3 regions of the Pseudomonas asplenii genome follow, and region 1 is predicted to be linked to each of the others. Evidence: riboswitches for the same ligand, from Rfam matches in the RefSeq annotation. Region 1 holds a riboswitch; each other region holds the start of a gene.
The links. Region 1 has a riboswitch for cobalamin ahead of cobW (cobalamin biosynthesis protein CobW). Riboswitches for the same ligand answer to the same signal wherever they lie in the genome.

Region 1 (5,022 bases):
CTCGACCACCGCCAGACAGCCGGGCTCCTTGAGACTGGCCACGGCGATTGGCAACGGATTCAGGCCGGCCGCCTGGAGCCGCTGGCAGAACACATCGACAAAGGCGGTATTGGCCGCCTGCAGGTGCGAACGATAGAACAGCAGCGCCGCCACCGGCTGCCCGGTTTGCCACTCGGCGCGCCAGTCAGCCAGTTGCGCATCGACCCGCTGCGGGTAATAGATCGCCGTACGAGGCAACGCCCGGGGCTCCTGCCAGGGGTAATCGCGCCCCAGCCAGCCGCTGGCCAGGCAGCGAAACAACTGCAGCGCGTTGCCCAGGCCGCCCTGACGCAGGAAGTGCCAGAGCCGCTCGGCCTCGGCTGCCGCCACATTGCCCAGGGCGCTCAGTTCCGGGTCGGGCCGATCATCGCCCGGGACCAGGATCAGCGTCACGCCACGCTCGGCCAGTTGCACCAGGCGTTCGATACCGTAGCGCCAATAGCCGATACCGCCATGCAATGACAGCAGGATCACCTTGGCGTGTTGCAGCACCTGGTCGACATAGAGGTCGACCGAGGCATGATTCTGGACCTGCATCGGGTTTGCCAGACGCAAGCTGGGATAATCGGCCGGCAGTTGTTGCGCGGCTTCGGCGAGCAAGGCCAGGCTGGAATCGCCGCTGCACAGGATCACCAGCTCGGCAGGGGTTTGGCCAAGGTCGGCAATGTTGTCGTCCGACACGAAACCGCCGGGCTGGGTCCTGAGCAGGTGCATGGGGTCAAGCCGTCAGCGCGGCGCGCAGGGTCGATTCGAGCAGCGTGGCGTCGAGTTCCTGGCCGATCAGCACCAGGCGGGTGACGCGCGGCTCGTCAGCGCCCCAGGCGCGGTCGAAGTGCTTGTCGAAACGGCTGCCTACGCCCTGGATCAGCAGGCGCATCGGCTTGTTCGGAATCGCCGCGAAACCCTTGATCCGCAGAATGCCATGCTTGATCACCAGTTGCGTCAGGGCATCGAGCAGCAGACTTTCGTCAGCTTGTGGCAGGTCGATGGAGATCGAGTCGAAGGCATCGTGATCGTGGTCGTCATGATCGTCGCCGTCGTGGTGATGATCATGGTGACTGTGGCGACCGTCGATGTGCTCTTCGGAGCCGGCTCCCAGACCGAGCAGCACGTCCAGCGGCAGGCGACCGCTGCTGGCCTCGACGATTTTCACTGCTGGCGGCAGTTCCTCGGCGACTTCCAGGCGCACCCTGGCCAGGTCTTCGGCGGCGATCAGGTCAGCCTTGTTGAGGATCACCAGGTCGGCGCTCGACAACTGGTCGGCGAACAGTTCGTGCAGCGGCGACTCGTGATCCAGGTTCGGATCGAGTTTGCGCTGGGCGTCCACCTGGTCGGGGAACGCGGCGAAGGTGCCGGCGGCCACGGCCGGACTGTCGACCACGGTAATCACCGCATCGACCGTGCAGGCGCTGCGGATTTCCGGCCACTGGAAAGCCTGGACCAGCGGCTTGGGCAGCGCCAGGCCGGAGGTTTCGATGAGGATATGGTCAAGATCGCCACGCCGAGCCACCAACTCGCGCATCACCGGGAAGAACTCTTCCTGCACGGTGCAGCACAGGCAACCGTTGGCCAGCTCGAACACACGGCCAACCGCCTCTTCTTCGGTACAACCGATGGAGCATTGCTTGAGGATTTCGCCGTCGATGCCGAGTTCGCCGAACTCGTTGACGATCACGGCGATGCGACGGCCCTGGGCATTGTCCAGCATATGGCGCAGCAAGGTGGTCTTGCCCGAACCGAGGAAGCCGGTGACGATGGTGACGGGAAGCTTGGCCAGTGTTTTCATCGGGATGCCCCTTGGCAAAATAGCGGGCATACGGGACGAGAACCGCCGCCCGGAACAGGCGCGGATAGGTTCGCCACCGGATCACCCCGCCCGGTTTAAGTGAAATTCTGTGACGAGGCAGGTCTCCTGGCTCGCGGTTGGGTGTCGGCAGTCGCTCGATCACCGGGTCTTGCGCCTTCCCACCCCGAGGGGCAGTGGCCAGGCAAGACACTCGTACCGCTTACAGTTGCGGGGGCAGCCGCGGCTTGCCGCGTTCCCATCTTAGCTTCGGCCGGACGCCGAAGAACCTCGAAGCTGCAAGGCTACGCAGTGCGCGGGAACAGGTCAATCTCGACGGCCGCTGTGGTTTAATTGCGCCCCTTTCTCCCGCCCTGCCCGTTTCAAGGAATCGCTGCCCATGAGTGCCACCGACACCACCACCGTCCTGGTCATCGGTTATGTCTGGCCCGAGCCCCGTTCCTCGGCTGCGGGTGGGCACATGATGCAGATTCTCGAGAGTTTCCTCGCGGCGGGCTGGCACATCACCTTCGCCAGCCCGGCCAGTGTCGGCGAACACAAGGCCGACCTGCGCAGCCTGGGCATCGACGAACAGGCCATCGAACTCAACAACAGCAGTTTCGACACGTTCATCAGCGCCCTGCGCCCGGACGTGGTGCTGTTCGACCGGTTCATGATGGAGGAGCAGTTCGGCTGGCGGGTCGAAAAGCACTGCCCCGACGCCCTGCGCGTGCTGGAAACCGCAGACCTGCAAAGCCTGCGCGATGCCCGCCAGCAGCAGCTCAAGGAACGCCTGAAGGCCGATCAGGACCCGAATGACTTCAGCGCGCTGTTCGCCCCGGACCTGCCGGAAGTCTTCGAGTTGATGAGCTATACCGACCAGGCCCAACGGGAAATCGCGGCGATCTACCGTTCGGACCTGAGCCTGATGATTTCCGATGTCGAGATCCGCTTGCTGACCGAGCAGTTCCGACTACCGCCAGCGCTGCTGCACTGGTGCCCGCTGATGCTCGAGCCACCTGCTGCGTTCCGCCCCTTCGAGGAGCGCGCGCACTTCCTGAGCATCGGCAATTTCCGTCACGCGCCGAACTGGGATGCGGTGCTCTGGATGAAAACCACCCTCTGGCCGTTGATCCGCCAGCAGCTGCCAAGCGCACAATTGCATGTCTATGGCGCCTATACACCGCCCAAGGCCACCGCACTGCATAACCCGGCCCAGGGTTTTCACGTGCTGAACTGGGCCGAAGACGCCCTGGAGGTGATGAGCGCGGCACGCATCTGTCTGGCACCGCTACGCTTTGGTGCGGGGATCAAGGGCAAGCTCGCCGATGCGATGCTCTGCGGAACGCCAAGTATCACCACGCCGATCGGCGCCGAAGCCATGCACGGTGATCTCCCCTGGCCCGGTGCTATCGAAACCACTGCCCAGGACCTGGCCCGCGCCGCTGTCCGGTTGTACCAGGACCCACAGGCCTGGCAACAGGCCCAGGCCGACGGCCAGACGCTGCTGGCCGATCGCTACGAGCGACGCCAGCACGGCCCGGCGCTGATCGAGCGCATCCAGCAATGCCAGCAGCAGTTGGCCCGGCATCGGCGCGACAATTTCACCGGGGCGATGCTGCGTCACCATCACCACAAGAGCACCCAGTACATGGCCCAGTGGATCGAGGCGAAGAACCGCAACGCCTGAGACTCAGCTCGGCGGCGCAAAAAGCCTGGCGACCTCGATCAGTTGCAGGACCTGGCCCGGCGCCAGGACCAGAGCCGATCGCGGCGGCAATAACCGGCCTTCCGGCGAGCGCGCGGTTTTCCGGGAGAAGTTCACGGTGATCAACGTGCCGTCGCTGAACGCGGTGCGCTGCACCTGACGATCGTCCGAGAGCACCTGGAAATCACTCAGGCGTTCGGTGAACAACCGCTCGTGCAACGGCCGGAACACCTTGTCATAGGCACGGATGAACGGCAGGTCGCGCGCCAGCACCTGCGCATTGAGGTGATACAACGGCGGCACCATGTACAGCAACTGCAACAGGGCGGTGGTTTCCTTCTCGCTGGAGAACTTCAGCGAGCCATATTCCCAATGGTGCGTGCTGACCAGGCTGTCGTGGAACACCAGTTGATACAGCGGCAGGCGAAACTGCGCCGAGGTGACGATGCGGGCCAGCGACGGTTTGAGTGGCACCGGCTTGAAGTACAGATCCGGGGTTTCCGGCGGCCAGTAACCGCCCCGGTAAAAAGGCGATTGCTTGTTCTTGCCGACATCCGGGTCCATCCAGGCAAAAGGCTGGGTGGCGATACCATGGCTGTAGGCGATGCCAGGCACATAGAAGGCTATCCCGCCCTCGCTGCCCGTCACCAGGTCCAGTTCATCGCTGGGGAAGCGCAACCGGCGCCAACGCGCCTCGGCATCCTCGCGCTCGCTGGTCTCCTGCCCTGGCGTGTAGTCCTTGAGTTCGGGGCCGGCGGCATCGACATCGAGGAAATAACTGTTCAAGCGTGCCGCGCGCGCAACCGCACTGATGCGTTTTTGTGCATAAGGTTCGACGGCGCGGGAATTGACATAGACGCCTCGGCCATTGAAACCGCGAATCTTTTCACCCCGACTGTCGCGATACCCCGCCGCCGCCAGCTCGTCGCCCATCTGCGCCGTGGCCCAGGTCGCCCGCAGGTTGGAGGGGTGCGCGCTGCCATAGCTGTCATACACCGCCACCAGATAACCCGAGGCCTTGGCCGCCGCCACTGCCTCCGGGTGCCAGAGCGCATCGCGCCAATCGTCCGCACCCAGCCAGGCTTTGCTCAGGCCGGCCTTGCGCAACGCCTCCACGGTATCGAGCGACAGACCGCCACCCCAACGACGCGGTTCGGCCAGCCAGGGGCCGAACGCCTCGACCAGGCGTACGCGGATCATCTGCCCCCAGGCCACATTGGCCGCCGGATCATGGTTGCCGGGCAACGGCTCGACCGGTTTCAGCGGTAGCACCGCCTGCAGCGCGGCGTTGAGGGCGCGGGTCAATTCGAGCCGGCGGAAGGCCGAGACACCAGCCTGCCAGTTCGCGACCTCCTGCAACGCCGATTCGAAGCTCTCCCGTGCCGACGGATCGAATCCGGCCCACAGCTTCGACGCCAGATGCCGTTCGTCCTGTCGGCGCGCGGCGAAAAACCTCAGGAACGCCGGCCAGTCGGTGATATCCGCGGCCTTC
Region 2 (5,022 bases), 480 kb from region 1:
GTCTTGAGTTCTTCCTGCTGGACCTGCAGCTCTTCGTTGAGTTGCTGGGTTTCGGCCAGGACTTCCTGCAGACGCTGACGGTAGCGGGCCGCCTCGATGGAGGTGCCGATGCTGCTGGCAAGCAGTTCCAGCAACTCGATATCGCGTTCGTCGAGGGCACGCAGGAAACCCAGCTCGATCACGCCATTGACCTCTCCGTCATTGGTGGTCGGTGCCACCAGCACGCTGCGCGGCAAACCTTCGCCAAGACCGGAGCTGACCTTGAAATAATCCTCCGGGACCTCGTCGAGGCGAATCAGCCGTGCCTGAGTCGCCACCTGACCGACCACCCCCTCGTCGCCGAAGACGTCCAGCCGTTGCTGTTCCTGTTCACGGGAAAAGCCATACGTGGCGATTCGCCTGAACCCACCATGCTCCTCACGCACATAGGCCGCGGCAACGACACTTCCCATATAGCGGGCACAGAATTGCAGGATATTGCGGCCCAGCGGGCCCAAGCCCAACTGACCGAGCATTTGCGAGGCCAGTTCGGTCTGGCCGCTACGCAACCATGCCTGCTTCTCGAGGTGCTCGGAACTCTTGAGCTGCAACGCGAGATTTTTCGCATAAGTATTTGAAAGGTCTAATAAATTCTTTCTTCCCGTATAAGCCAGGAATGCACTCAGCCCCAGCACGAAGAACAGATAGAGCCCGATCGTCCACAGGGTCGTGCGACTGACATCCTCGTTGCGAGCCAAGCGCAGCTGTTGCTCGGTCTGAATGGCATTTTCATATTCGCTGCGGATTTCGTCGGCCAGGCGCTTGCCACGCCCCGCCTTGACCGCTTCGCGGTAGTCGCCCTTGGCGCGCTGCAGATCGATCATCGATTGCGCGTATTCGGTCCAGGCATCCTGCAACGCTTCGATACGCCGGAAGCGATCGACCTGCTGCGGGTTGTCCGCCACCAGCTCCTGCAAGCCGCGTAGCCCTGCAACGATCTTCGGTTTGGCAACTTCATAGGGATCGAGAAAGTGCTCATCGCCGGTGATCAGGAAACCGCGCATGCCGGTTTCCAGGTCGACGGACAGCTTCATCGCTTCGTTGACGTTATTGATCACCCTATCCGTGTGCTGCACCCACTGGATCACTGAGAGCAGGTAAGTGATCAGAGAGACGAAAAACACCGCACTGAGCACACCCACCCCCAGCGGCAGGCTGACGTTGCGACTCAGGAGTTTGCGGAAGCTGTGCTCATCAACCGAAGACGGTGAATTCATTTCGGGCCCCGGAGGAAGTCTTGAAAATTAAGGAGTTTGCCGTAATTCTGAAAAAAAGATTCATCTTTCTCACAGCGTAGAAGGCATTTTCCGGCAGTGCACTGCCCAGCATCAACCAGACCCGCTATGCTGCCACACTTATACAGCTAATGTTTTTTGTATAAGAAAGAGAACGAGTAGCGCTTCGCCGCTGACCAATACAAGAGACAGGCAATCCTGTCCCGCCTTCATTTTTTGGGAAAACCATTATGTCTGCAGCCCGCTCCACCATCCTCGTTGTCGAAGACGACGCCATTGTCCGCATGTTGATTGTCGATGTGCTGGAGGAACTGGAGTTCACGGTGCTGGAAGCCGGTGACAGCGATACAGCGCTGGAGATTCTCAATGACCCCACCACGTCCATCGATCTGTTGATGACCGATGTCGGCCTGCCCGGCATGGATGGCCGTGACTTGGCGAAAACGGCACGGCAGATGCGCCCAGACCTGTCGATTCTGTTTGCCAGCGGCTACGCCGAAAGCATCGAGGTACCCGAGGGAATGCAGGTGATCGGCAAGCCATTTTCTATCGATAAATTGAGATATAAGATCAAAAGTATCATTTAATTAACTGTTTTTATTGAATTTTTTATTCTAGAAATCACTTTAAGTTGAGCTTTTCACCTGACATCAAACGCTGTCCTGTGTACATGTCGGCGCGTCTTGGGCTCAGTTGACGCACGGACGCGAGCATGCTTTCCTACCCGCCTGTTCTGGGTGCCCTTCACAGGGTGAAACGGGAAACCGGTGCGTCGGCTGATACTTCATCATGCCTGACCAGTCCGGTGCTGCCCCCGCAACGGTAAGCGAGAGAAGCGTCAGATCCACTGTGCCATCACGGCATGGGAAGGCGACGCCAGAAGGTTCGAGCCATGCTGAACCCCTCGCGAGCCCGGAGACCGGCCCGGAAAATCGAATAACAAACCTGCGGTGGGCAGGCGCTGTTGAAACCTCCGGGCCCGACCCGCGAGGTTTTCTTGCGCTTGGCCGCCTGCTGACATTTCAGAGGGAGCGCCATGTCCATTACCGTCGCCAGCCATTCCGGCACCACCACATCGACCCTGAGCCAACGTCTCGTTGCCGCCATCGGCGCCAGCGTATTGGGCGTGTTGCTGGTGTATTTCGCCGGCTTCTCGCACATCGACGCCGTTCACAACGCGGCCCACGACACGCGCCACAGCGCAGCCTTCCCGTGCCACTGAGTCGCGAGCCGAGAACATTCCGATGATCAAGCGTATTGCTCAAACCGCGGGCTTCAGCGGACTGCTGGCCGCGCTGCTGCTGACCCTGCTGCAAAGCTTCTGGGTCGCACCGCTGATTCTCCAGGCAGAGACCTACGAGAAGGCACCGGCCAGCGAAGCCCATGAACACACCGGCGCCGCCATGGCCGGCCACAGTCATGAAGGCCACGCTGAAGAGGCATGGGAGCCGAAAGATGGCTGGCAGCGCGTGCTGTCCACCACCGGAGGCAATCTGGTGGTCGCGGTCGGTTTCGCCCTGATGCTCGCCGGCCTCTATACCTTGCGCGCGCCCAATCGCACCGCCCAAGGACTGCTATGGGGACTGGCCGGTTACGCGACGTTCTGCCTGGCGCCAACTCTGGGCCTGCCACCGGAACTGCCCGGCACCGCAGCAGCGGACCTGCTGCAACGGCAGATCTGGTGGGCCAGTACTGCGGCGTCCACTGCAGTGGCCATTGCCCTGCTCGTCTTCGGTCGGCACTGGGCGCTGAAGTTGCTGGGCGTGGCGATTGTCGTGGTGCCCCATGTGATCGGTGCACCGCAACCCGAGGTGCACTCCAGCCTGGCGCCGCAAGCACTGGAAGCGCAATTCAAGATCGCCTCGCAACTGACCAACGCGGTGTTCTGGCTGGCCCTGGGCCTGATCAGCGCCTGGCTGTTCCGCCGCAAGAACGACGCCCAATACCCGGCATGACAACGCTCCAGGCGAAGCCAACCCTCGCGGCGGGTTTCGGCTGCCGGCAGGGCTGCGAGGCGTCCGTCCTGTTGCAGTTGCTGGAAAACGCCCTGCTGGCTCACCAAATCGATCTGGCGAGCCTCGCGGGCTTGGCCAGCATCGACGGGAAAAACGCTGAGCCGGGGCTGCTCGAACTGGCCCGGCGCCTGGAACTGCCGCTGGTGTTCTTCAGTGCCGCGGCCTTGCAACCTTATGAGCCGCGCCTGACCCACCGCTCCAGCCAGGCGTTCGCCCATACCGGCTGCCACGGTGTCGCCGAAAGTGCCGCACTGGCCCTGGCCGAACAGTTGGGCCAGGCACCGGCAAGCCTGCTGATTACCCGGCAGAAACATCCGCAGGCAATCTTTGCACTGGCCTGGACCGGGCAAAACCCTCGATAATTCCCCTCTCCTGCATGAGCATTTTTCATGTCAGACCCGAACTCGGCGCCCCAACCCCTCCCGGCGAGCACCGAGTAGCCGGCAAGTACGACCGCGCACATTCCGTTCAGAGAAGCTTATGACCGTCTATTTCATCGGTGCCGGCCCCGGCGATCCGGAACTCATTACCGTCAAGGGCCAGCGCCTGATCCGCAGTTGCCCGGTCATCATCTACGCCGGCTCGCTGGTACCCACGGCGGTACTGGAAGGCCACTGCGCCGAACTGGTGATCAACAGCGCCGAACTGCACCTGGAACAGATCATCGACCTGATCAAGGCGGCCGATGCCCGCGGGCAGGATGTCGCCCGGGTACACTCCGGGGATCCCTCCCTGTACGGCGCGATTGGCGAGCAGATCCGCCATCTGCGCGAATTGGGCATCGCCCATGAGATCGTTCCCGGCGTCACCGCCACTGCGGCCTGCGCCGCCCTGCTCGGTGTTGAACTGACGCTGCCGGACATCTCCCAGAGCGTGATCCTGACCCGTTATGCCGACAAGACCGCAATGCCCGCTGGCGAGGCCCTGGGCGACCTGGCCCGGCACCAGGCGACCCTGGCGATTCACCTGGGGGTCAATCACCTGGCGAAGATCGTCGATGAGCTGCTGCCCCACTATGGCGCCGACTGCCCTATCGCCGTTATTCACCGCGCCACCTGGCCCGACCAGGACTGGGTGCGGGGCACGCTGGCCGATATCCAGGCCAAGGTCGAGGCAAAGGGGTTCCGGCGCACTGCGCTGATACTGGTGGGACGGGTGCTGGCCAGCGATCACTTCAGCGAATCGTCGCTGTATCGTGCAGGCCATGCCCACCTGTATCGCCCCTGAGCACAAGGAGGAACGACCGATGTCCGAACAGGCATTTTCCGGGGCCAAGCTGGCGTTGATCTGCGGCGACCAGTTGCTGACCTACCTGCGCGACCAGAAGGACAGCATCCCCTACCCCGGCCACTGGGATTTTGCCGGCGGCGGACGGGAGGGCGAGGAAAGTCCGAGCGAATGTGCGCTGAGGGAGCTGGACGAGGAATTTTCCCTGCAGATCGACGCCGAACGCATCGAATGGGCCCGGCGTTATCCCAGCGTGACCCAGCCGGGCAGTCAGTCATGGTTTCTGGTGGGGCAACTGAGTGAGGCGGAAATCGCGACGATCCGCTTTGGCGATGAGGGCCAGTACTGGCAGATGATGCCGATTGCCGAGTACCTGGCGCATCCGCTGGGGGTGCCGTATCTGCAGGAGCGGTTGTGCGATTATCTGCGAGATCGGTGACAGGTCTGAGGGCCCCTGCGCGGCGGTGCGGCGTCCCGACAAGCCCGCGAAGAGGCCGGTACGATCA
Region 3 (5,022 bases), 1.4 Mb from region 1:
TTCGGCACCCAGCGCACGCAGCAGATCCAGGTTGGCACCATAGATGAAGGCAAAGGCCTCGTCATGGGCCACCGCGATACGCACACCGGCCAGCAGTGGCTCGAGAGTGACGGCTTGCGGCGCGGCAAATTCGACCGGCGGCGGCAATGCGACTTCACAACTGGAACCCAGGGCTTGGGCGGCATCATCGAGACGCCGGTCCAGGTCGTTCAGCTCGCTGGCCTGGACCAGCCCGAGGTGACGGCTCGGCAGCTCGATCCCGGTCTCGCGGGAAAGCGCGCCGTACCAGCGCAGGCCTTCGGTCAGGCTGCCTTCGAGCAGTTGGGCATGACGCTGGGTGCCGACCCGGTTGGCCAGTACACCGGCAAACGGCAGGTCCGGCTGGTAGCGCGCCAGGCCCAGGGCCAATGCACCGAATGTCTGGGCCATGGCCGTACCATCGATCACCGCCAGCACCGGTACGCCAAAGTGCCGTGCCAGATCAGCGCTCGATGGCGTACCGTCGAAGAGCCCCATGACGCCCTCGATCAGGATCAGATCGGCCTCGCCAGCGGCTTCCCAGAGCAGCCGGCGGCTCTCCTCGGCCCCCACCATCCACAGGTCGAGCTGGTACACCGGCGCACCACTGGCACGCTCGTGAATCATCGGGTCGAGAAAGTCCGGGCCACACTTGAACACCCGGACCTTGCGCCCCTGGCTACGGTGCAACCGCGCCAGGGCCGCCGTCACCGTGGTCTTGCCCTGGCCGGAAGCCGGCGCGGCGATCAGCACCGCCGGGCAATGACGCGCTTGACTCATAGTTCGATGCCTTTCTGCGCCTTGATCCCGGCCTGGAATGCATGCTTGAGCAGGCCCATTTCGGTGACGGTATCAGCCAGCTCGATCAGTTCCGGCCTGGCCCCACGCCCGGTGACCAGCACGTGCTGCATCGGTGGCCGGGCCTGCAGATCGCCGAGGACCTGGTCCAGGTCCAGATAGCCGTGCTTGAGGGCGATGTTCAACTCGTCGAGCACCACCAGACCGATCTGCGGATTGGCGAGCATTTCCCGCGAGACCGCCCAGGCAGCTTCGGCGGCGGCGATGTCACGCTGGCGGTCCTGGGTTTCCCAGGTAAAGCCCTCGCCCATCACATGAAAACGCACCTGCTCGGGGAAGCGGCGGAAAAACAGCTCTTCCCCCGTACTGTTACGCCCCTTGATGAACTGCACCACGCCACACTGCATGCCATGGCCCATGGCTCGGGCGAGCATGCCAAACGCCGAACTGCTCTTGCCCTTGCCGTTGCCGGTCAGTACCAGCAGCAGACCACATTCGTTCGGGGCGTTGGCGATACGCTCGTCGATCACCGCCTTCTTGCGCTGCATACGCGCCAAGTGGCGCTCGTCTCGATCGGGGGATTCGTTCATGGCAGCTCTCCGTTGGGGCTGAATAAGGCAAACGGCGGGCAGACACAGGCACGGCCGAAGCCGTCCAGCATCGCCCGCCGTGACGCTGTGGGATGGATCAGGCCGGTCTCCGGGCTCATGAGTGGCGCGAACGCGGGACCACGCGCCTTCCCATGCCGTCGGCACAGTGGCGAAAAGCGCAGTCTTGACTCATTTACCGTTGCGGGGGCAGCGCCGGGATCGCACCTGTCTGAGGGCTCACCGGCTTCCCTGTTTCACTCTGTCGACGGATCGCCACAGAGCACCTGAAACAATCGGCGAAGGTTAGAGGGTTGGGGGTGGAGCGTCAAATAAAGCCGAGGAGTGCGCCGTTGATCAAAAGACGACGCGGATCAATAAACCGGCGCCAGAATTTGTGTCACACTGAAAAAAAGTGATATCAAATAGCCATAACCCGATCAATAACAACAAGGGGTGAGCAGCATGCAAGGCTTGACGATCAGCAACCCGAAACTGGAATTCCTGCGCCCCGCCCTGGAACGTTGGTCAGACTGCATTGACCGCTATAACCAGATACTTGGCGACGGCCAGGCGCCTTACTGGTTCAACGAGCGCGCCAGCCTGGGCTTGCTGTCAGCCGCAGCCTGGGCGGCCGAGATGGTGACCCTGGAGCATTTCCAGACCCGCAAGCAGGCCGAAGAGGATGATCGCAACGGACGCTGCGACCTGCATATCGCCACGCCGGACGCCTCGGCGTATATCCGGGCCAGCCAGCGCTGGCCGCGGTTCAACAACCTGAACCTGATGCCGGCCCTGCTCGATGTGGCCAGTGATGCGAAAAAGGTCAGCTATCCCCATCACCTGAAGCTCGGCTGCCTGTTCGTCTCGCCCTTCAAACCCCAGCAGAGCCCGAGCCCGGAAGACATGCAGGATATGGTCGACGACCTGCAAAAGGCCAACAGCTGCGCCGTGGCCTGGTACTTTCCCTATCCCTACCGCAAGCTGCACAACGAGGCCGGTCACTACCATCCCGGCATCGCCATGCTGTTCAAGGAGGCCTGAGCAAAACGATTGAACCTGCGCCGACTACGCTTCTCTACTTCTAGACCAGCGTAAGCATCGACGGAGATTCAGCATGTTCCAGCAGAAACACGCCCTGATCATTCTGCTCGCCAGTGGATTGGCTGCTTGCGGCGAAAGCTCCACCCTGTCGGTGTCCGATGGCACCGGCCCTTCGCCCAAGCTCCCGGAACCGAACAAGACCCTCCTTCCCACGGTCAACATCGCCCCCGCCGTCGGCTGGCCACAGGGCAGCAAACCTGTAGCCGCGAACGGCACTCAGGTCAGTGCATTTGCCGAAGGCCTGGATCATCCACGCTGGCTGTATGTACTGCCCAACGGTGATGTCCTGGTGGCCGAAACCAACTCGCCCGCCAAGCCCGATGACAGCCGGGGTATCAAGGGCTGGATTGCCGGCAAGGTCATGGACAAGGCAGGGGCCGGGGTACCCAGCGCGAATCGCATCACCCTGCTGCGCGACGGCGATCACGACGGGGTCGCGGAAACACGCACAACCTTTATCGAAGGGCTCAACTCGCCGTTCGGCATGACGCTGGTGGGCAATGACCTGTATGTCGCCGACACCGACGCCCTCCTGCGCTTCCACTACCAGCCGGATGAAACCGCGATCAGGGAACAACCGGTGAAGGTGATCGACTTGCCCGGCGGCACACTCAATCACCACTGGACAAAGAATGTCATCGCCAGCCAGGACGGTAAAAGGCTCTATGTCACCGTCGGTTCCAACAGCAATGTCGGCGAAAACGGCCTGGACAAGGAGGAAGGTCGCGCCGCGATCTGGGAGGTCGATCCGGCCACTCGCAGCCACCGGATCTTTGCCTCCGGCCTGCGCAATCCCAACGGCCTCGCCTGGGAACCACAGAGCGGCAAACTGTGGACCGCGGTGAACGAGCGCGACGAGATCGGCAGCGATCTGGTGCCGGACTACATCACCTCGGTGAAGGACGGTGGGTTCTACGGCTGGCCCTACAGCTACTATGGCCAGCATGTGGATGTGCGGGTGTCGCCTTCGGACCCGGCGATGATCGCCAAGGCCATCGCCCCCGACTACGCCGTCGGGCCGCATACAGCCTCACTGGGACTGGCCTTTGCCAAGGGCAGCAAGCTCCCGGCGCCGTTCACCCAGGGGGCCTTTATCGGCCAGCACGGCTCATGGAATCGCAAGCCCCACAGTGGCTACAAGGTGATCTTCGTACCTTTCGCCGACGGCAAGCCGAATGGCCAGCCGATAGATGTGCTGACGGGTTTTCTCGACAAGGATGAAAACGCCATGGGCCGGCCGGTCGGGGTCGTGATCGACCAGCAAGGCGGCCTGCTGGTGGCAGACGATGTGGGCAACAAGATCTGGCGGGTGTCCGCCAGCAAGTGACCCGTCGCCCGCGATCCCGATGAAGAATCAGGCCGGGCAACCTGGAACGGGCGGGAGATCAGACCACCTCGTGGATGCCTCCCGTCCTGATCCCCTTGTTCCACAACTGGCTGGTCAGCCAGCCGTCCTTCGCGCCTTTTGATCGCGGGTCCGCCGCCACCGCCCCCAGGTCGATGATGCCGCCGAAGTTGGTCTTGTCGAGGAAATAGGTAGCACCCAGCATGCGGGGGCCCTTCTGGTCTTCGTTCACGTAATCGATGGCGCTGTTCATGTACTGGTGGGCGGCATTTTTCAGCGAGTTCGAGTTATTCATCAGCTCGTTGAGCTGATCCATGTCGTCCTGACTGAGGGCGCCGTGGGTATTGAGAACCCGCAACAGGCCGTCAGCATCCACGGTAAAACCGAAGGCCTTGCCTGCCAGGTTCTCGTCCAGCGAACTCTTGAAGTCATTGAACACCGATCGCAGCCCGACGGTGGCGGTACTCAATTGTCCCTGCGCCCGCAAGAATGCCTCGGAGTGGTTGTTGAGCTGAGCCAACTGCTCATCGATATTGGCCTTGATCCGCGCCTGGGTCTCGGCCTCTTCCGCAGCCGTGGGCGGCACACGGACCAGCGCGACGGACTCGCGCGGTACATCAGTGGCGGCAAGAGGCCTGGCAGCCAACGGCGCCATTGCGATAGGCGAACTGCCCGGGATACCGATAGCCATACGCCACATCCATGTCGTCAGGTGATACTCCTTGTAACGGCAGCGATACAAACAACTTGAACGACCGGTCTGGCGCCATTGGGCAACGCCTGGGTGTCGTCCCGCAGGCGCTTGAGCAATGGTGTCTCGCACAGGGAAACGCCCAGCAGGTAGCCGTAGAGCTTGAGGGTGCGAGCGGTCATGACCAGCTCGCGATATCAGACTAGGGATTGCGTGCCAGGTGCTCGGTCGGCAGTACGCGCTTGGCGTTCAGGTAGGCGCGCTGCCAGTAGGCCTTGGACAGGCTGTCCAGCTTGACCGTACCGCCGGTGGCCGGGGCATGGACGAACCGGCCTTCGCCGACGTAGATGCCGGCATGGCTGACCTGGGAACCACCATTGGTGGCGAAGAAGATCAGGTCGCCGGTCTGCAAGGCATCCTGCGGCACGTTCGGTGCACGCATCACGATCATTTCACGAGTGGAGCGCGGCAGGTTGATA

Region 2: linked by a shared signal. The riboswitch ahead of BLU37_RS21950 (CbtB domain-containing protein) and the one ahead of cobW (cobalamin biosynthesis protein CobW) in region 1 are both predicted to bind cobalamin.
Region 3: linked by a shared signal. The riboswitch ahead of cobO (cob(I)yrinic acid a,c-diamide adenosyltransferase) and the one ahead of cobW (cobalamin biosynthesis protein CobW) in region 1 are both predicted to bind cobalamin.

Annotation. Positions count from the first base shown of each region.
Region 1 covers NZ_LT629777.1:4,485,724-4,490,745, reverse strand. Annotated here, with positions in the region: gene cobN (cobaltochelatase subunit CobN) at 1-753, opposite strand, end outside; gene cobW (cobalamin biosynthesis protein CobW) at 758-1,825, opposite strand; cobalamin riboswitch at 1,925-2,131, opposite strand; gene BLU37_RS20340 (glycosyltransferase) at 2,223-3,512, shown strand; gene BLU37_RS20335 (glycoside hydrolase) at 3,516-5,022, opposite strand, start outside.
Region 2 covers NZ_LT629777.1:4,965,061-4,970,082, forward strand. Annotated here, with positions in the region: gene BLU37_RS21940 (response regulator) at 1-1,256, opposite strand, end outside; gene BLU37_RS21945 (response regulator) at 1,505-1,861, shown strand; cobalamin riboswitch at 1,993-2,216, shown strand; gene BLU37_RS21950 (CbtB domain-containing protein) at 2,311-2,496, shown strand; gene BLU37_RS21955 (CbtA family protein) at 2,519-3,229, shown strand; gene BLU37_RS21960 (cobalamin biosynthesis protein) at 3,226-3,651, shown strand; gene cobM (precorrin-4 C(11)-methyltransferase) at 3,770-4,516, shown strand; gene BLU37_RS21970 (NUDIX hydrolase) at 4,536-4,955, shown strand.
Region 3 covers NZ_LT629777.1:3,092,800-3,097,821, reverse strand. Annotated here, with positions in the region: gene BLU37_RS14180 (cobyrinate a,c-diamide synthase) at 1-798, opposite strand, end outside; gene cobO (cob(I)yrinic acid a,c-diamide adenosyltransferase) at 795-1,406, opposite strand; cobalamin riboswitch at 1,490-1,709, opposite strand; gene BLU37_RS14170 (hypothetical protein) at 1,869-2,447, shown strand; gene BLU37_RS14165 (PQQ-dependent sugar dehydrogenase) at 2,521-3,834, shown strand; gene BLU37_RS14160 (hypothetical protein) at 3,893-4,543, opposite strand; partial or broken gene BLU37_RS29015 (SAM-dependent methyltransferase) at 4,624-4,725, opposite strand; gene BLU37_RS14155 (C40 family peptidase) at 4,746-5,022, opposite strand, start outside.